Regions from separate parts of the Clostridium perfringens genome, predicted to be linked through region 2. Evidence: predicted binding sites of a transcription regulator. Region 2 holds the regulator's gene; each other region holds the start of a gene.

Region 1 (6,653 bases), 620 kb from region 2:
AACATGATCTGCTGCACATCTTTGAATAGCAGTAGTAATTATTTCTCTTGATTTTTTATCAGCTTCTTCTTTGGCCTTAGTCTCAAGTTCTTTGATCAGCATAGCTGATTCATGTTTTATTTCTCTTCTTACTTCATCTAATAATAATGTTCTTGCGTCTTCACTTGAAAGATTTGAAATTCTCTCAAGTTCAGCTCTTTGTTCACCGTATAAATTTTGTACACGTTCTTCAAGTTCTTGAATCTCTATAGATTTTTTGTTTATGCTATCTTCTCTTTTTTCAAGCATTTCACCTTTTTTATCTAATGACTCTTCCCTTTGGATAAGTCTTCTTTCAAACCTTTGAATCTCATTTCTTCTGTCACGAGTTTCTTTATCAAGATCTGCTCTTAGTTTGTGCACCTCTTCTTTAGCTTCTAATATGGCTTCTTTCTTTGTTGATTCAGCTTCTCTTTTAGCCTCCTCAAGTGTTAAACTAGCTTCTTTTTCTAAGCTTTCCACCCTATTTTTTGAAGCTTTTTGTATAAGAGTGTATTGAATAAACCCTACTACCCCTAATATTATTATTCCTATAAGTATTCCTACTACCATATAAACACCTCCTCGCTTATTCTCTCTATAAAAACACTTCGCGTAGAAAGGTGTCATACTATTCTCACTGTAATTTTTTGAATATGATAAACCAGTATTTGTTATTATTGTATAGTAATTTTAAACTTATGTCAAGGTTACCCCTTGCGTATATTGTATGCTAAAAAGCTAAAATTATTCTCTTATAATACTAGTTATATTGTGCTTTTTTTAGTTTTTTATATTCTAAAAAAGCTTTAAAATTTTATTAATGTTAACATATTCATAAAACTTTAAATTCATACATTAAAATTATTAAGAAGTGATAAAATTATAAAAAAAAGATAAGGAAATCCTTATCTTTTTTATTAGCTTTCAACAGACTCTTCTGTATTTTCTTCTACACTTGTTGATTCAACAGCCTTAGCTAAAGGAAGAGAATATTTTTCTCTTATTTGATTTTCTATATCTAAAGCAACTGCTGGATTCTCTTTTAAATATTGTTTAGCATTTTCTCTACCTTGGCCTAATCTTATATCTCCATATGAGAACCAAGCTCCACTCTTTTGTACTATATTTTCTTTTACTCCAACGTCTACTATATTACCTTCTTTTGATATACCTTCATTGTACATTATATCAAATTCAGCTTGCTTAAATGGAGGAGCAACCTTATTCTTAACTATTTTAACTCTTGTTCTATTACCAGTTATTCCGTCACCTTGTTTTATTGAATCTATTCTTCTTATATCCATTCTAACTGAAGCATAGAATTTTAACGCTCTACCACCTGGTGTTGTCTCTGGATTACCAAACATTATACCAACTTTTTCTCTTAATTGGTTTATGAATATTACTACGCAGTTTGATTTGTTAATTGTTCCTGTTAACTTTCTTAAGGCTTGTGACATTAATCTAGCTTGAAGACCAACGTGAGAATCTCCCATTTCACCTTCAATTTCTGCTCTTGGAACTAAAGCGGCAACTGAGTCCACAACTAAAACATCTATAGCTCCTGATCTAACTAAAGCTTCTGTTATTTCTAAAGCTTGTTCTCCTGTATCTGGTTGTGAAACTACTAAATCATCTATATTAACACCTAATCTTTTTGCATAAACTGGATCTAAAGCATGCTCTGCATCTATATACGCTGCTGCTCCACCTAATTTTTGTGCCTCTGCTACTACATGTAAAGCCACTGTTGTTTTACCAGAACTCTCTGGTCCATATATCTCAATAATTCTTCCTTTTGGTACTCCACCAATTCCTAAAGCTATATCAAGATCTAAGCATCCAGTAGAAACAGCATCCATTTGAGGAGCTCCTTGCTCTCCAAGTTTCATTACTGATCCCTTTCCAAATTGCTTCTCTATTTGACCCATAGCCATCTCAATAGCTTTTAATTTATCTTTATCTATATTTGCCATACGTAACCTCCTTAAATAACCGAACATAAGTTCTACTATTATTATAATATATACAAAAAAAAAGTCAACATCAACATGAAGTTCTTAAAAGAACCTCATGTCTTAATAATTGACTATTTTTTGACTTTTAAAACATTATTTATAAGTATTTATAACATTTTTATTTTTTCTAAAGTAATCTACTCCAGAAATTATTGTTATTGCAACAGCTAAATATAAGAATATATCTGGAACATATATAAAGAAATTTCTTAAAAAGCTGCTGCCTGCAACTAATTCCTTAATTCCTGGTGAATTAATTATATTTACTTGTAATAATAAAAGCACTATGGCAATTATTTGTATTACAGTTTTAATTTTTCCCCACCAGCTAGCAGCTATAACTAACCCCTCTGATGCAGCTATGGTTCTTAAACCTGAAACAGCAAACTCTCTAGCTATTATTACAATAGCTGCCCATGCAGGAACTAATTGTAATTCAACTAAAGATATAAGTGCTGCTGTAACTAGTAGCTTATCTGCCAAAGGGTCCATAAACTTACCAAAGTTAGTTACTTGATTTCTTGATCTTGCAATATATCCATCTAGTTGATCTGTAACAGATGCTATTATGAATATAAGTGTTGCTATTACACTCCCATAAGGTAAGTCTTGGTAAGCTATAAATACTAAGAATATGGGCACTAAAATTATTCTAATTAAAGTTAATTTATTTGCAAGATTCATTGCATACAACTCCTACCAAATCATATTCTAAGGCCTTTTCAATTTTAACTTTACAGAACTGGTCCTTTTTAGCTCCATTTCCTTTCACATAAATACATCCATCTATATCTGGAGCCATCTCATAGCTTCTTCCTATATAATATTCTCCATTAAACTTTTCGATAAGAACATCATATTCTCTACCTACTTTGTTTTTATTAATTTCTTCTGATACTTCTTTTTGAAGTAACATTATTTCTTCTTCCCTAGCTTTTTTAACTTCTTCATCTATTTGATCTTCCATTATAGCAGCAGGTGTTCCTTCTTCTCTTGAGTAAGTAAATACTCCAACTTTATCTAATTTTATTGTTTTTATAAAATCTTTTAATTCATTGAAATCTTCACAAGATTCTCCTGGGAAACCAACTATTAAAGAAGTTCTTAAAACTATGTTAGGAACATTTTTTCTTAAGTCATTAATTTTTCCTATTATCTCTTCTTTTGTTGTTTTTCTACCCATTCTTTTTAAAACATTATTACTAATATGTTGTATAGGTAAGTCAAGATAATTACATACCTTATCATTTACTGAGATCTCTTTTATAAGTTCATCATATATAGCCTCTGGATAACAATAAAGAACTCTTATCCACTCTATTCCTTCGATCTTAGCTAATTCTCTTAAAACTAAGTGAAGTTTCTTTTCACCATATATATCTATACCATAATTAGTAGTGTCTTGAGCTATTAATATTAACTCTTTCACTCCATTTTCAGCTAATTTTTTTGCTTCTTCTACAATACTTTCTAAAGCTCTACTTCTAAACTTACCTCTGATTTTAGGAATAATGCAATAAGTACAGAAATTATCACATCCTTCTGCAATTCTTAAGTATGCAGTAGCTTTATCAGTTGTTATAAGTCTTAATCCTTCATTAATTGATACATCACTGTAATTTGTAGCTTTTACTTTTTCATTATTTCCATTTATAAAGTTCATTATGGCTTCATTTATTTTAGCATAATCATTAACACCTAACATTATGTCTATTTCAGGCATTAATTCTAATAATTCATCACCATATCTTTGAGTTAAGCAGCCTGTAGCTATAAGTAACTTACAGTTGTGACTTGTTTTATATTTTGCCATATCTAATATTGTGTTTATGGATTCTTGTTTAGCCTTTTCTATAAATCCGCAAGTATTTACTATTATTATGTCAGCTTCCTTTGGATTATTAGTAAGTTCGTACTCATTCTGAACCATTCCAAGCATGATTTCTGAGTCAACTCTATTTTTATCACAACCTAAACTCACCATTCCTACCTTATATTTCGCCAAATCTACTTCCTCCTACGTTTAAATATATATTTCTTATTTTAAAACTCTTTTTTAAATTAAACAAGTTTTTATTTCATATTTTCTAATTCATCTTTACTAAGAAGTACTTGTCTTGGTTTACTTCCATCTCTTCTAGAAATAACACCACATTCTTCTAGCTCTTCTATTATTCTTGCCGCTCTATTAAATCCTATTCTTAATCTTCTTTGTAAATATGATGCTGAGGCTTGACCACTTTCAACTACGATTTCTATAGCTTCATCTAAAAGTTCATCTCTATCACCATCACCATTTCCCTCTGAAGCAATAGTTGCTGAGTTTATATGTTCTAATATATCCTCTTCATACTGAGCATCCCTTTGTGACTCTTTTATAAAGGATACAACATGTTCAACTTCCTCCTCTGAAATAAAGGCTCCTTGAACTCTTTGAGGCTTAGACTCTCCAACTGGGTAGAACAACATATCTCCCCTACCTAAAAGTTTTTCAGCTCCTGCTGAGTCTAATATTGTTCTAGAGTCAATTTGGCTTGAAACTGCAAAGGATATTCTAGAAGGTATATTAGCCTTAATTACCCCTGTAATTACATCTACAGATGGCCTTTGAGTAGCTATTACTAAATGCATACCTGCGGCTCTAGCCATTTGGGCAAGTCTACAAATATAATCTTCCACATCATGAGGACAAGCCATCATAAGGTCTGCAAGCTCATCTACTATAATAACTATATAAGGAAGCTTCTCTGGAACTTCTCCTTTGTTATATAAAGCATTATATGATTCTATATTTCTTACTCCATTATCTGCAAAAAGTTTATATCTTCTAGTCATTTCATTTACAGCCCAGTTTAATGCAGCAGCAGCCTTCTTAGGATCTGTAACTACTGGGATTAACAAGTGTGGAATTCCATTATAAACATTTAATTCAACAACTTTTGGATCCACCATTAAAAGTTTAACTTCATCTGGAGAATACTTATATAATATACTCACTATTAATGTGTTTATACATACACTTTTACCAGAACCAGTTGCCCCTGCAATAAGAACGTGAGGCATCTTACTTAAATCTGTAACAACCGCCTTACCTGTTATGTCTTTCCCTAAAGCACAAGCTACCTTAAATTTATTATCTAAAAATTCTTTAGATTCTACAATCTCTCTAAAGAAAACTGGTGTTTGTTCTTTATTTGGAACCTCTATTCCTATGGCAGATTTTCCTGGAATAGGTGCCTCTATTCTAACTCCTTTAGCTGCTAATCCTAAAGCTATATCATCAGCTAAATTAACTATTTTACTAACCTTTATACCAGCCTTAGGTTGAAGTTCAAATCTAGTAACAGATGGGCCTTTTGTTACTTGAAGTATTTTCGCCTCTACTCCAAAGCTCATAAGAGTTTCTTCAAGTTTAGCAGCATTAGCTAATAATGCCTTTTTATCATCTTTGTCTAATTCATTATTATTATTTAAATTTAATAAATCTGCATTTGGAGCAACATAACTAGCTCCTACATTTGAGCCTTTACTAGCTATATTATTTGATATCTCTTTATCTATAGATTCTTCATCTTTAGCCTTTTCTGAGTTGAATCCTCTTTGCTCTATTATGGTATTATCTAAACTTAAGTCTCTAGGCATTTTAGACTCTTGTTTAAAATCATTTATCTTAATATTATCCTTTAATTGATTATCTTTTTCCTTCTTATTATCTTCTATATCATTTAAAGAAGAATTTTTCATAAAGTCTAATATTTTTATCTTATTGTTATCCTCTGAAATATCATCTTTTTTACTCTCTTTATTTCCTTCAGAAGCACCATCTTTTTTCTTCAAATTAATATAATCATCTTTTTCATACTTTTTATCCACAAATTTAACCTTAGAAGCTTTTTCCTTAAAACCTCCAAAGAAATTTCTTATTGAAACTAGATTATAATCGAATATAAGCATTGAAGATATAAGATATAAGGTTACAAAAATAACAAAAAGTCCTATTTTACCTACTAATTTATATAATGGTAATACAATTAAAAATCCTACTACTCCTCCATGCCATTCACTTTGAGAATGCCATATAGTTTTTATAGATCCCCATATACTTCCCTGAACATAATAATCGTTTATATTCACAGTCTGAATAAGTAAAACACTAGTTATAAGTGCTATGGTTATTCCTAATCCTATTCTTGAAAATAACACCTCTCTTTTAAATAAGAAAAGCTTTGTACATAAATATATTATGTAAATCGGAATAAAAAAAGCTCCTATTCCAAAAAGTCCTATTAAGAGAGTTCTTGATATAACACTTAAATATCCTGCTTTATCAGTATATAAACTAAACATAACAATTAAAGAAACACATATTGCTATTAAGGCATATATTTCTTCTGTAACTTTAATTTGGCTTTGATTTTTCTTTTTTTGAGTTTTAGTTGCGGTTTTCTTTTTTCCCCCAGCCATACTAAACTAAATCACCTCACCCTATTTTAATTTCAAAATGGTAAAATACTTGTACCAAAAAATATTATATACATAAATGACTATAAATTGTCAAAATATTTTTATATTACATAAATAGAACCATAGATATACTATGGTTCTACATTATAA
Region 2 (6,653 bases):
AATGATGACTTAAACAATCTTGATCACATATATAACTATTACGATTCTCAAAACATCCAGCGTGACTATGAAGATTTAATTGAAGATATTTATATTTTTATTTTCAAGAGAAATCTAAGTATTACACAACTGGCAGAGATCTATAAAGTTAATCAAAGAATAATTAAACGATGGTTAAAAGAACTTGGAATGGACAAGCTTTTGGAAGTAGAAAAAGGTGGCGATTCTGTTGAAAAATCAAATTTTAAAAACAGCAAACAAGATGAATTACTCAAAAAGAATAAATTAAAATTTGATTTTTTAGAGAAATCGAAGCATCCAAAAAGAGTTATTGAATTCTTAAACTACTTAGAAAATGTAAAAGGAAAATCCCTAAACACTATAAAAGGATATTCAGTTGATTTAGGATTATTTTTTAAATTTTTGAAAGTTTATAAAGGTCTAGAAAATAATATTGAATTAGAAAAAATTGAAGAAGTTGAAATTTCTGATTTAGGTGATAATTTCATAAAGGATATAACCTTATCTGATATCTATGCCTTTCTAGCATTTTTAGAAAAAGTTAGAAACAATAGTGCTTATGCCAGAGCTAGAAAAGTTGCTACTTTAAAATCTTTCTTTAAGTTTTTAAATTCTAAAATAAAACTAATAGATGAAAATCCTACAGTAGAATTAGAATCTCCAAAGATAAATAAAAGACACCCAGTTTATTTAACATTAGATCAAAGTATAACTGTTTTAAACTCTATGGATAAAGGAAATAAAAATTATTATAGAGATTATTGCATATTAACTTTATTTTTAAACTGCGGAATGAGATTATCTGAACTTTGTAATATTGAAATAGAAAAAATCAAAGGAGATACCTTAACTATTATAGGTAAAGGAAATAAAGAAAGAACTGTTTATTTAAATGAAGCTTCAATTGCAGCTATAGAAAACTATTTGAAAAATAGAAATGATTCAAAAGCTACTGAAGAAGCTAAAAAATACTTATTTTTATCAAGTAAATATAGACCTATAAATAAAAGAAGTGTTGAAATTTTAGCGAAAAAACATATAGAAAATGCAGGGTTTAAAGATCAAAAATATACACCACATAAACTTAGACACACAGCCGCCACCCTTATGTATAAGTATGGTAATGTAGATATAAGAAGCTTGCAAAATATATTAGGTCACGAAAATATTTCAACAACTCAAATATATACCCATGTAGATGATGAAACTTTAAGAGAAGCAGTTAAAACTAATCCTTTAGCAAATATAAAATAGCATCACTTCTTGATTTTATGAAGAAAATACGAGGATAGAACATATGTTCTATCCTCGTATTTTTAGCACTTTTATATAAGAAACACTCTTCTACTTTTCTTTTATTTTAAGTTTTCTAACCCCTGGAAATACTTCTTCTGTCATTTCTTCCATAGTTAAATCATCATTTAAATCTATATCTTCAAGATATTCAATATGATCAAAAGCATCCTCATATTCATCTTGCTTAGCTAAATACTCTTCCCAAGTTTCTGTTGTAAGCTCTTCTTCTAAATCATCTTCCATTTCTTCTTGTTCTTCTTCAGCAAGTTTTTTAAGAGTTTCTTCTATTTTCTTGTTTTCTTCAACTTCTTTTGCTATGTCAGCTATTCTTATGGCTTTTGTATCTATCCCTTGCATCTCTAGACAATCACCGCAATTATCGCAAATCTTTCCATTATATACATCACAATAATCATCATTGTTAAATACTTTTTTATCCATAAAGTCACCTCTTACTTAAAAATCATCTTTTCATTATAACAAATATACTCTTTTTTATCAAATAAAAATTATTTTCCCATAAAAAATAATACAAAAATCAACTTATTTTAAGTGTTTTTATGAAAGTTACGGTATGAGAACATAAGTTTGCTATACTCTCCTTACTGTGGTATAATATTACCAAAGAATCGTGAGGTGCAATTACTATGATTATTAAGGAAAATTCAGATAAACAAACTCAAATATATAACTTTTTAATTGAATTTACAAAATCAAAGGGGTATCCACCTTCAGTTAGAGAGATATGTCAAGCAGTTAGCTTGAAATCAACCTCAACTGTTCATGGACATTTAAAGAGATTAGAGAAAAAAGGATTAATATATAGAGATCCAACTAAGCCAAGAGCTTTAGAAATAGTAGAATTATCTAATGAAGAAAAGGAATTAATAGATATTCCTATAGTAGGTAAAGTCACTGCTGGTATGCCTATTTTAGCTACAGAGAACATAGAAGATATGTTTCAAATACCTATAAACTACGTTAAGCACAATAATGATTTATTTATTTTAAAAGTTACTGGAGACAGTATGATAGAAGCTGGAATCTTAGATGGAGATTTAGCAATAATAGAACAGAAAAATGTAGCAACAAATGGTGATATTGTAGTAGCTCTAATAGAAAATGAAGCTACAATAAAAAGATTTTTTAAGGAAAATGGATTCATAAGACTACAACCAGAAAACAAAAACTATGAACCTATAATAGTTGAAGATTGCTCTATTTTAGGTAAATTAGTAGGAATTTATAGAGCTTATTAAGAAAAAATGCTAGGGAATTTTATGCATTACAAATTTCCTAGTATTTTTTCTTATTTTAAAATTTTACTAAATATTCAACTATATAATCTATACAGAATATTAAATTACACAAATTATCTGACGCCAATTAATAACTCAATTTACAAATCAACATATATTATGAATTTAACTTACTTTCTAAAACTTCTTTTTCATATTTTAAAGTTTTTATATCTAATTCTAAGGTTCTTTTCTCTAATTCTAACCTACTTTCAAAATCCTTTCTAAGCTTCTCAGACTCTTTTTCTGCCATTTTAGAGTATTTAGTCTCTAATAACTCTAACTCCTTCTTATGATCCTTTCTCATAGCTTCTACAAGCTTTTTATATGATTCTACCTCTTCCTTATAAGACTTCTCTTTTTCTTCATAGAAATTTAGCTTTTCTTTAAGAGCTTCTTTTTCTAATGCTAGAGATTTTATATGAGATTCTCTTTCTTTTAAAGAAGCTCTATCCTCTTCTCCCTTATTTCGTAACTCTTCATTTTCCTCCTTTAAAGATTCTAAAGATTTTAAAGAGGCTATTTCTTCTTTATTTTTTTCTATTAAATCATAGTTTCTAGATACTAATTGAGATAATGTGCTTTTATCTTTTTCTAAAGTTTTTATATTTTCTTTAAGCTCTTCTATCTCCTTTATTTTAGCTTTATTATCCTCTTTTAAAGCCTTATCTCTTTCTATAAGTTCTTCTTCTCTTCTTTGCAGCCTCTCTATGGTCACATCCTTTATAGAAAGCTTCTTAACAAATTCCTCTTCTGCTCTTTTTCCTGCATCCTCACTCATTTGAAGAGAAGTTAAGAAAAGTTGGTTTATCTTGTTTAAATAATCCTGAAAAGACTCTATTTCTAACTTTCTTTCTATCAATGTTGATTTAGAATTCTCTAATTCATACAGTGATATTAATGCATCTAAACATTGTCCTTGATTTCCAAACTCATCAGATGCTATTTTCTTAAATTTATCGAAAGTTTCTTCAGTTACCCTAAAGCTTTTTACTTTTAATTCTTTGTTTCTGCTCTCTTCCAAAATATCCTTCCACCTTTCTTTGTAATACAATATGTAATATATAAAATGTAATACGTAATATTAAATTAATTAACTATTTTAATTATATCTTATAAAAAAGATTTATTCCATAAAAAGAATATAAAAAATAGGCCTTTATCAAAATAAATTTCAATAAGATTTAAAGTAAATAATTTTGAAGAAATATCTTTGTAAATCTTATTATTTTTTGATAAAAGCCTATGTTAATTTTTGTATTTACTAATTTAAATTAGCATATTATTTAAAAATGTTATTTAAAGCTATTAATACACCTATTTTAGCATGGTCAAAAGTTAATCCACCTTGTAAATAAGCTATATATGGCTCTCTTATAGGTGCATCTGCTGAAAGTTCTATAGAAGAACCTTGAATGAAGGCACCAGCTGCCATAATAACCTCATCTGAATACCCTGGCATAGCCCATGGTTCACATTCAACGAAAGAATCTATTGGCGAAGCATATTGAACACCCTTACAGAATTTTATAAGTTTTTCTTTATCATTGAATTTTATAGCCTGAATTATGTCACTTCTCTTGTCATTATATTTAGGAAGAACTTCAAATCCAGCAAGTTCCATTATTCTAGCACAGAATATTGCTCCTTTTAATGCTTCTATAGCAACATGAGGAGCTAAGAATAATCCTTGGTAGAAATCTTTCATCACTCCAAATGTACATCCACACTCAGCTCCTATACCAGGTACAGTAAGTCTATAAGATGCTTGCTCTACATATTTTTCTTTTCCTACTATGTATCCACCAGTTGGAGCTATTCCTCCACCTATGTTTTTAATTAATGATCCTGCTATTAAATCAGCACCAACATCTGTAGGTTCTATTATGTCTATAAACTCTCCATAACAATTATCAACAAATACTATTAAGTCTTCTCTTAATTCTTTTATAGCTTTTATTGCTTCTCCTAATTCTTTAACTTGGAAGGCATTTCTAAAGCCGTATCCAGTTGATCTTTGCATATGTATTAACTTTATTGATTCATCATCTTTAATCATTTCTAAAGCTTTTTTTATGTTAATCTTTCCATCTACAAGATCTACTTGCTTATAATTAACACCGTACTCTTTTAAAGAGCCTATATTTTCTTCTCCGCTTATACCAATTACACTGTGTAAAGTATCATAAGGGCTACCAGTAACAGCTAATATAGTATCTCCAGGTCTTAAGTTTCCAAATAAAGCTGTTCCTAAAGCATGAGTTCCATTAACAAAATGTGGTCTAACTAAAGCTTTTTCAGCATTAAAGATTCTAGCATAAACTAAATCTAAAGTGTCTCTTCCAATATCACCATAACCATATCCTGTTGAATTAGTAAAATGATTATCTGAAATTCTTTCCTCTTGGAAAGCCTTAAGAACTTTTAATTGATTATATTCTCTTATTTCATCATATATTTTAAATTCATTTTCTACATCAATTATAGCTTGATTATAAAGCTTTATAGTTTCATCTGTGAAACCATATTGTTTTTTTAGTAATTCTATAGTTGCATTAAGCATTATTATACCCCCGCATTATTAAAATATCGTACATTTATAAATCTTATCATATAGAAAAAAAATAGGCAAACCATCTAGGGTTTACCTATTTTTCTTTTCTATATTTAATTATCAAAAACTTGCGCGTTATTAAATAAAATAGGTTTAGCTGGTGATACTGTGCTTATAGCATGTTTATAAACTAATTGTTGCTTTCCATCACTATCTAAAACTACTGTAAAGCTATCGAACCCTTTAACGATACCCTTTAATTGAACCCCATTTACTAAAAATATTGTTACAGGAATTCTTTCCTTTCTTGCATTGTTTAAGAATATATCTTGTAGGTTATTGATTGACTTATTCATTCTATTGCCCTCCATAAATTTTTAATATAATTTAATTATAAACCTAAGAATTTATTATGTCATTAATAATTTTGGAAGAAATATCTTCTTCAGAGGCGAAAGTATCTTTATCTATAAATATAGCTCTAGGATCCTTTCTAAACCAAGTAAGCTGACGTTTAGCATAGTTTCTGCTACCTTGCTTAATCATCTCTATGCATTGTTCTAAAGAGATTTTACCATCAAGATAATATAAAACTTCTTTGTATCCTATACCTTTCATAGACTGCATATCATCAGTTAATCCCATGGCTTTAAGATTCTTAACCTCTTCTAAAAGACCTTTTTCAAACATTATATCAACTCTTTTGTTTATTCTGTCATAAAGCTTTGCTCTATCCATATTAAGTACATAATAATATATATTATATGGAGTTTCATAAATACTATTCTTAGCTTTAAAAGATGAAAATGGTTTTCCAGTTAACTTATAAGTTTCTAATGCCCTAATTACTCTTTTTCTATTATTAAAATGTATTGAATTATAGCTTTCTAAATCAATATCTTTTAGCATCTCATGTAAATATTCATTTCCATGCTCATTAGCTATTTTTTCAAGCTCTTCTCTATACTCTTCATCCTTATCACTTTCTGCAAAATTCATATTGCATATGATTGAATTTATATATAGTCCAGTTCCTCCTACTAATATAGGAAGTTTTCCTCTACTTTGTATATCTTTAATTTTTTCTGTAGCTAAGTCTTTAAATTCAGCTACACTAAACTCCTTACTAGGATCAACAAAATCTATTAAATAGTGAGGGACGCCTCCCATTTCTTCCTTAGAAATTTTAGCTGAACCTATATCCATGTATTTATATATTTGCATAGAGTCAACAGATATTATTTCACCATTTAGCTTCTTTGCTAGATCTACTGAAAGGTCACTTTTCCCTACGGCTGTTGGCCCAGCAATAATAAGTAAATTATTATTCATTTAAACTGTCTCTCTCCTTAAGTTATTCTTTTAAACTTCTTATCTAATTCATAACTGGTAAATTTAATTATAGTTGGACGTCCATGTGGACAGTGGAAAGGATCATTTATGTATCTTAAATCCTCTATTAAGTTTTCCATTTCTAATATGCT
Region 3 (6,653 bases), 1.1 Mb from region 2:
CTGGAAGATTTTCTAAAGCAGATGTTAAAGTTACAACCTTAAATGTAGATCCTGGAGGATATTGACCATTTAAAGCTCTATCAACTAATATGGCATCCTTAGGATTTCCATTAGGGTTATTAGCAATTTCATATGTTTCTTTCATGTTATTAGGATTAAATCCTGGCTTTGAAACACTGGCTAACACCGCTCCAGTCTTAGGATCTAAGGCAACTACAGCCCCTCTATTAGCTCCTAAGGCTGCATAGGCTGCCTTCTGTAAATCAGTATCTAAAGTTGTTACAATACTATTTCCTACTTTTTTATCACTTTCATTTCTTTCTTTAAAATCTTTTTTCAAGTTAAATGATTTTAAGAAAGCTTTTAATGATACATTTTCATAAGTAGTTAACTCTTTTGAATATGCTCCTTCTAATCCTGCATTTCCATATATTCCACTAGCATATCCAATTGGATGAGAATATATTTCTCCATAAGGATATTCTCTTTTTTGAGTTAAATCACCACTTTTAGTACTTTTAGCTAGAACATTTCCATCTCTATCTTTTATTTCTCCTCTTATGACCTCGTTCTGAGCAGCCATAACAGCAGAGTTGCTATCCATCTCAGCTATCTTTGGAACTTGTATTAATTGGAAGTAAGCTATATAACTTATAAGCCCTACTAATAGCACTAAATAGACAAACATAACTTTTTTTATACTTCCTGATAAATCTTTTTTCTTTGCCATCTATCTTAGTCCCTCCTCTGAAATTTTCTGAAGTATTCCTAAGGCGATGAACACTGTAAGCATAGATGTTCCACCATAACTAACTAAAGGTAAAGTTATACCCGTTAATGGAATTACTGCAAATACTCCTCCTATAATTACTAAAACTTGAGCAACTATAAGTGTACTAAATCCAACAGCATTTAATTGTGAAAATGGATCATCTGTATTTAATGCCGCTCTTATTCCTCTATAGAATAATAAGAAATATAATAATAGTAATCCTATACCAAAAACAAGACCTAACTCTTGTGCTATTAATGTAAATATGAAATCCGTAGATGCAAAAGGTACTAATTTAGGATAACCATTATAAAGCCCTGTCCCAAACATTCCACCTAAAGACATGGCATAAAATCCTTGAACTATCTGATAACTTTCATTGCTAGCATATTTCCAAACATCTTTCCAAATCATTACTCTTTTTTTAACATGGCTAAACAAGAAATAACTTACTGTTCCACCTAGTGAAAATAATACTAATCCAGTACCAACATACTTCCAATTACAAGTAGCTATGTAAAGCATAGTTATAGATACAAAGAAGAACATAAGAGCTGATCCTAAGTCTTTTTGTAAAACCATAAATCCTAAAGAGTACATTACAACTAATGCAGGCTCTAAAAGTTGTTTAAATTCATATTTTATATTATCTTTCTTTTCATACTTCATTAAAGCAGATGCTAAATAAAGTATTAAAAATATTTTACCTATTTCAGAAGGTTGAAAACCAAAGCTACCTATATAAACCCAGTTTTTTGAACCATTTACAGTTTTACCAATAATCATAGCCATAGCCATAAAAATTAAAGTACCACCCATATAAATATACTTATACTTAGCAAAACTTTTTAAATCTGGCATAACTATTACAATTCCCATATAAAGGGCTATTCCCAAACTAAACCAAACTAATTGCTTAATTGCTAATTTAGGATCTAATCTATAAAGAACTGCTATTCCAACTACAGCTAAAACCGATGCAAAAATAAGCATATATTTATCCCCATCAGGATAAAACTTTCTTATTATAAAATGTGAAAACCCAATAATAATTATTAATATACCTGCTATTATAAAAGCCATTTTGTCTATAGGAGTTTGCTTAACAGCTATATTAGTAAATAAGGCTAAGCATAAAAGATAGACTAATAGCAACATCCTTTTTTCATACTTTAAAGTAGTATTCATCTTATCACCTCTTTTATCCTATAACCTTAAATACGGTGCTTCCCATTCTTATTTGATCATTTACTTTTAATCTCACTCTTCCCTCTACTTTTGAGTCATTTATAAATGTACCATTTGTACTTGCTAAATCTTCTAAATAAAAATCATTGTTTTTAACATAAATTTTAGCATGATATGATGATACAAACTGATCATTTAGCACAATTGAATTATCTTCTCTTCGCCCAATAGATATAGTACTCGTCACTGGTATAACCGAGCCAATGCCTAGAGTTCCATTAGAGATTGTCTTTAAGACTTCTAATCCATGTGCTTTCTTTCCAGGGGCTTTCTTCTTTTTCCCGCCTTTAACATCTTTATACATTATTTTTAATGCATAATAAATTATGGAATATAGTATTACTATAAATATTATTCCAAAAACCCATGTCATTAGTTTCGAAAACATCACTTCACCTCTACATATTTTATATTTCTTTTATATTTTACTTTATTTAATAACTTGATTATACAATAAAAGATTACAATTTCATAATCATAATTAAAATCCCTAATTATTATATCATCTAAAAAAGGGAAAATTATGATCTTTATATTTTTATTTTACTTCTTTTTATATTTTTCTAACATTATTTTAATTTTATAACCATTAACTTACTAAATTAATATAATATCTATGAATAAAATATAGCTATCAGAATTTATAGCCATAAATTCTGGTAGCTATTTAAATTAATCTATTCTTAAATAATATATTTACTTTTTAAAATTATATTCCTTTATTAAAGATATTTCTTTAAATATTTACCTGTATAGGATTCCTTAGCCTCAGCTATTTTCTCAGGAGTTCCTGTGGCAATAATAGTTCCACCTTTATCTCCGCCTTCTGGACCTAAATCAACTATATAATCTGCACATTTAATCATATCTAAATTATGCTCTATTACTATTACTGTATTTCCTCCATCAACTAATCTTTGAAGTATTTTTACAAGTCTATTTACATCGTGTATATGAAGGCCTGTTGTAGGTTCATCTAAGATATATAAGGTTTTTCCTGTACTTCTCTTAGATAATTCATAGGCTAATTTAATTCTTTGAGCTTCTCCACCTGATAATTGAGTTGAAGGTTGACCTAATCTTATATATCCTAAACCAACGTCCATTAAGGTTTGAAGCTTATTTTTTATTCTTGGAATATTTTCAAAGAACTCTAAAGCCTCCTCAACAGTCATGTTTAATACATCAGCTATATTTTTCCCCTTATATTTAACTTCTAAGGTCTCTCTATTATATCTTTTTCCCTTACAAACTTCACATGGAACATAAACATCAGATAAAAACTGCATTTCTATCTTTATTATTCCATCTCCACTACAAGCTTCACATCTTCCACCCTTTACATTGAAAGAAAATCTTCCTGGTTTATATCCTCTCATTTTAGCTTCTTGAGTTTGGGAGAAAAGCTCTCTTATTATATCAAAGGTTCCAGTATAGGTAGCTGGGTTACTTCTTGGAGTTCTTCCTATAGGACTTTGATCTATATCAATAATCTTATCAATATTTTCATATCCTGTTATTTCTTTAAACTTTCCTGGTAAATCCTTAGCTTTATTTACGATTTTATTTAATCCTTTATAAAGAATTTCATTAACTAAAGTACTCTTTCCTGATCCTGAAACTCCAGTAACCATAGTTAAGGTTCCTAAAGGAAATTTAGCAGTAACATTTTTTAAATTATTTTCCTTAGCACCCTTAACTGTTATGAAATTTCCATTGCCTTTTCTTCTTTCCTCTGGAAGCTCAACCTTTTTAGCCCCAGTTAAATACTTACCAGTTAAGGAATTTTCATTTGACATTATTTCATCTAAAGTTCCTGAGGCAACTATCTTTCCACCATGTTCTCCAGCTCCTGGCCCTATATCAACTATGTAATCTGCTTCTCTCATAGTATCTTCATCATGTTCTACTACTATAAGGGTATTTCCCACATCTCTAAGTTGTTTTAATGTGGATATAAGTCTATCATTATCTCTTTGATGCAGACCTATTGAAGGCTCATCTAAGATATATAATACTCCCATAAGTTGAGAACCTATTTGAGTAGCCAGTCTTATTCTCTGAGCTTCTCCCCCAGATAAAGTTCCTGCTTTTCTAGCTAAGTCTAAGTAATCTAAGCCAACATTTATTAAGAAACTTAATCTAGATTGAATTTCCTTTATAATTTGACTACTTATTATCTTATCTTTTTCTGAGAAATTTATTGAGTTTATAAAATCTAACTCTTCTCTTATAGCCATGCTTGTGAATTCAAATATATTTTTTCCTCCCACTGTAACGGCTAAAGCTTCTGGCTTAAGCCTTGCACCCTTACATTTAGGACATGGATTATCACTCATATATTTTTCTATTTCAGCCTTCATGGTATCTGAGTTAGTTTCCATATATCTTCTTCTTAAATTGTTTATTTCCCCCTCAAAGGAATGATTATATACAGCCGTTACATTTTCTTTTGTATATGTAACCTTTAATTTTTCTGGCTCTCCATACATTAAAACCTCTTGAACCTTCTTAGGTAAATCCTTATATGGAGTGTCTAAATCAAAGTTGTACTTTTCCATTAAAGCTTTAAGGACGCAATAAGTCCAAGATTCTTCCTTCATTCTTGAGTCTCCCCAAGTAGAAATAGCTCCTCCTCTTATACTTAAATCCTTATTAGGAACCACTAAATCCTCATCAATCTCCATTAAAGTTCCTAATCCATCACATCTTTCACATTTTCCAAAGGGTGAGTTAAATGAGAACATTCTTGGTGCAAGTTCATCTATGCTTATACCACAGTCAGCACAAGCAAAATGTTCACTATAAAGTCTATCTTCCTCCCCTATTATCTTAACTAAAACTAATCCTTCAGCCATTTTAAGAGATGTTTCTATAGAGTCTGTTAATCTACCTTCTATTCCGTCCTTAACAATTATTCTGTCAACTACAGCTTCTATATTATGCTTTATATTTTTTTCAAGTTTTATCTCATCTTCTGTTAAATCATAAATTTCTCCATCTATTCTAGCCCTAACAAAACCTTGCTTCTTTATATTTTCAAGAACTTTTTCATGAGTCCCTTTTCTTCCTCTTATTATTGGAGCCAAGATCATTATTTTACTTCTCTCTGGCAATTCCATAATTTGATCTACTATTTGATCCACAGATTGCTGAGTGATTTCTTTTCCACACTTAGGACAATGTGGAACCCCCACTCTTGCATATAATAATCTTAAATAATCATATATCTCTGTTACTGTACCTACAGTTGATCTTGGATTCCTAGAAGTTGTCTTTTGGTCAATAGATATAGCAGGTGAAAGTCCTTCTATGGACTCAACATCTGGCTTATCCATCTGTCCTAAGAATTGTCTTGCATAAGATGATAAAGATTCTACATATCTTCTTTGTCCTTCTGCATAGATTGTATCGAAAGCTAGAGAACTTTTACCTGAACCTGAAAGTCCAGTAAAAACAATAAGCTTATCTCTAGGAATTTCTAAACTTACATTTTTTAAATTATGTACTTTTGCACCTTTTACTATTATCTTATCCTTCATAAAACTCTGCTACTTTAACTCTATCTCAAAATATCCATATTAAGAAATCATATTCTCCATATAATAACTTATTATATGAATCTCTCTTTAATAAAAAGTTATATTTTCACTACTTCAAAAATTATGTTTTAACTTCTTACTTTTAAATATTTTGAGTAGTAGCTTCTCCCTTCTTTTATATTTTTAAAATTTATATTTCCTTTAAAATCTGTCTATCCCACTTAATATCTCTCTATAATTTGTGCTTAATATATAGATTATAAATATTTAGTAATATATCCCTTGTACTTTATATTACTATACCTCTTATAAATATTGAGTTTTATATTTCTTTACATAACTCATTATTCTTAAAACTACCTTTATATCTTATAAACCTTTGGTTTATAGTAATAAGATTACGAAAATCTAAATAACTTCATATATTATTATGTCTCTAAAATTCGTGTATTATCTAAGAAAGTACACTAAGATTTCTCTAAAGTTATTTAAGTAAATTCAACATATTACCCCCTCAAACCAAACATAAGTTCGCATAATAATATTTTAATTCTCTATCATTTATATGTCAAATTCTTTTTTTATAATAATTATTATCCTTGATTATTTTCTTAATTTTCAGATAATTCAGAATAAATCTCCATATTTTTCATATTATTATAATAAGAAAACTTTTAAAAGCCATCTCATTTAAACATTAATATTAATTTTTTACTTTTAATAAATACTTCTCCAAAACAAAATCTATTATAAAAAAATAAAGAGTGGTTAGCATGAATTTGCTCACCACTCTTTTATAGAATTTAAAGTATTAAGGCAATTTTATTGTTAATTCAGTAAACATTTTACATATACATCTATTAACAAATTCATTTTATCATGTATACTATAGGTATAGTTATGACATATGTCTTATAATATTTGCTTTTATAGGAGGTAAGCCATTGTTATTAGTAAAAAATGAAGAAAAGCTACTTGAAGTAATAAATAAATACGAACTTAATTCCATATTTTCACAAGAAATTATGCCCTTTTTAGAACTTCATATGTTTAAAAAAAATGAGCATATATGCTTTATGAATGAAGAACTT

The links. Region 2 encodes LexA, which represses DNA repair genes until DNA is damaged. Its sites were predicted from a motif close to CNAACANNTGTTNG; they were not measured.
Positions count from the first base shown of each region.
Region 1: a site for LexA is predicted at 2,018-2,031, ahead of recA (recombinase RecA). Genes of this name have one in related genera too.
Region 3: a site for LexA is predicted at 5,679-5,692, ahead of uvrA (excinuclease ABC subunit UvrA). Genes of this name have one in related genera too.

Region 1 covers NZ_CP065681.1:1,411,711-1,418,363, reverse strand. The annotation lists gene rny (ribonuclease Y) at 1-591, opposite strand, end outside; gene recA (recombinase RecA) at 939-1,997, opposite strand; gene pgsA (CDP-diacylglycerol--glycerol-3-phosphate 3-phosphatidyltransferase) at 2,133-2,723, opposite strand; gene rimO (30S ribosomal protein S12 methylthiotransferase RimO) at 2,707-4,044, opposite strand; gene I6G60_RS06960 (FtsK/SpoIIIE family DNA translocase) at 4,113-6,503, opposite strand; gene I6G60_RS06955 (ClpP family protease) at 6,635-6,653, opposite strand, start outside.
Region 2 covers NZ_CP065681.1:2,030,278-2,036,930, forward strand. The annotation lists gene I6G60_RS09630 (tyrosine recombinase XerC) at 331-1,275, shown strand; gene I6G60_RS09635 (hypothetical protein) at 1,366-1,758, opposite strand; gene lexA (transcriptional repressor LexA) at 1,965-2,576, shown strand; gene I6G60_RS09645 (coiled-coil domain-containing protein) at 2,734-3,639, opposite strand; gene I6G60_RS09650 (methionine gamma-lyase family protein) at 3,898-5,178, opposite strand; gene hfq (RNA chaperone Hfq) at 5,283-5,525, opposite strand; gene miaA (tRNA (adenosine(37)-N6)-dimethylallyltransferase MiaA) at 5,569-6,501, opposite strand; gene mutL (DNA mismatch repair endonuclease MutL) at 6,519-6,653, opposite strand, start outside.
Region 3 covers NZ_CP065681.1:3,177,228-3,183,880, forward strand. The annotation lists gene I6G60_RS14680 (peptidoglycan D,D-transpeptidase FtsI family protein) at 1-730, opposite strand, end outside; gene I6G60_RS14685 (FtsW/RodA/SpoVE family cell cycle protein) at 731-1,960, opposite strand; gene I6G60_RS14690 (FHA domain-containing protein) at 1,974-2,408, opposite strand; gene uvrA (excinuclease ABC subunit UvrA) at 2,743-5,562, opposite strand; gene I6G60_RS14700 (cyclic nucleotide-binding domain-containing protein) at 6,507-6,653, shown strand, end outside.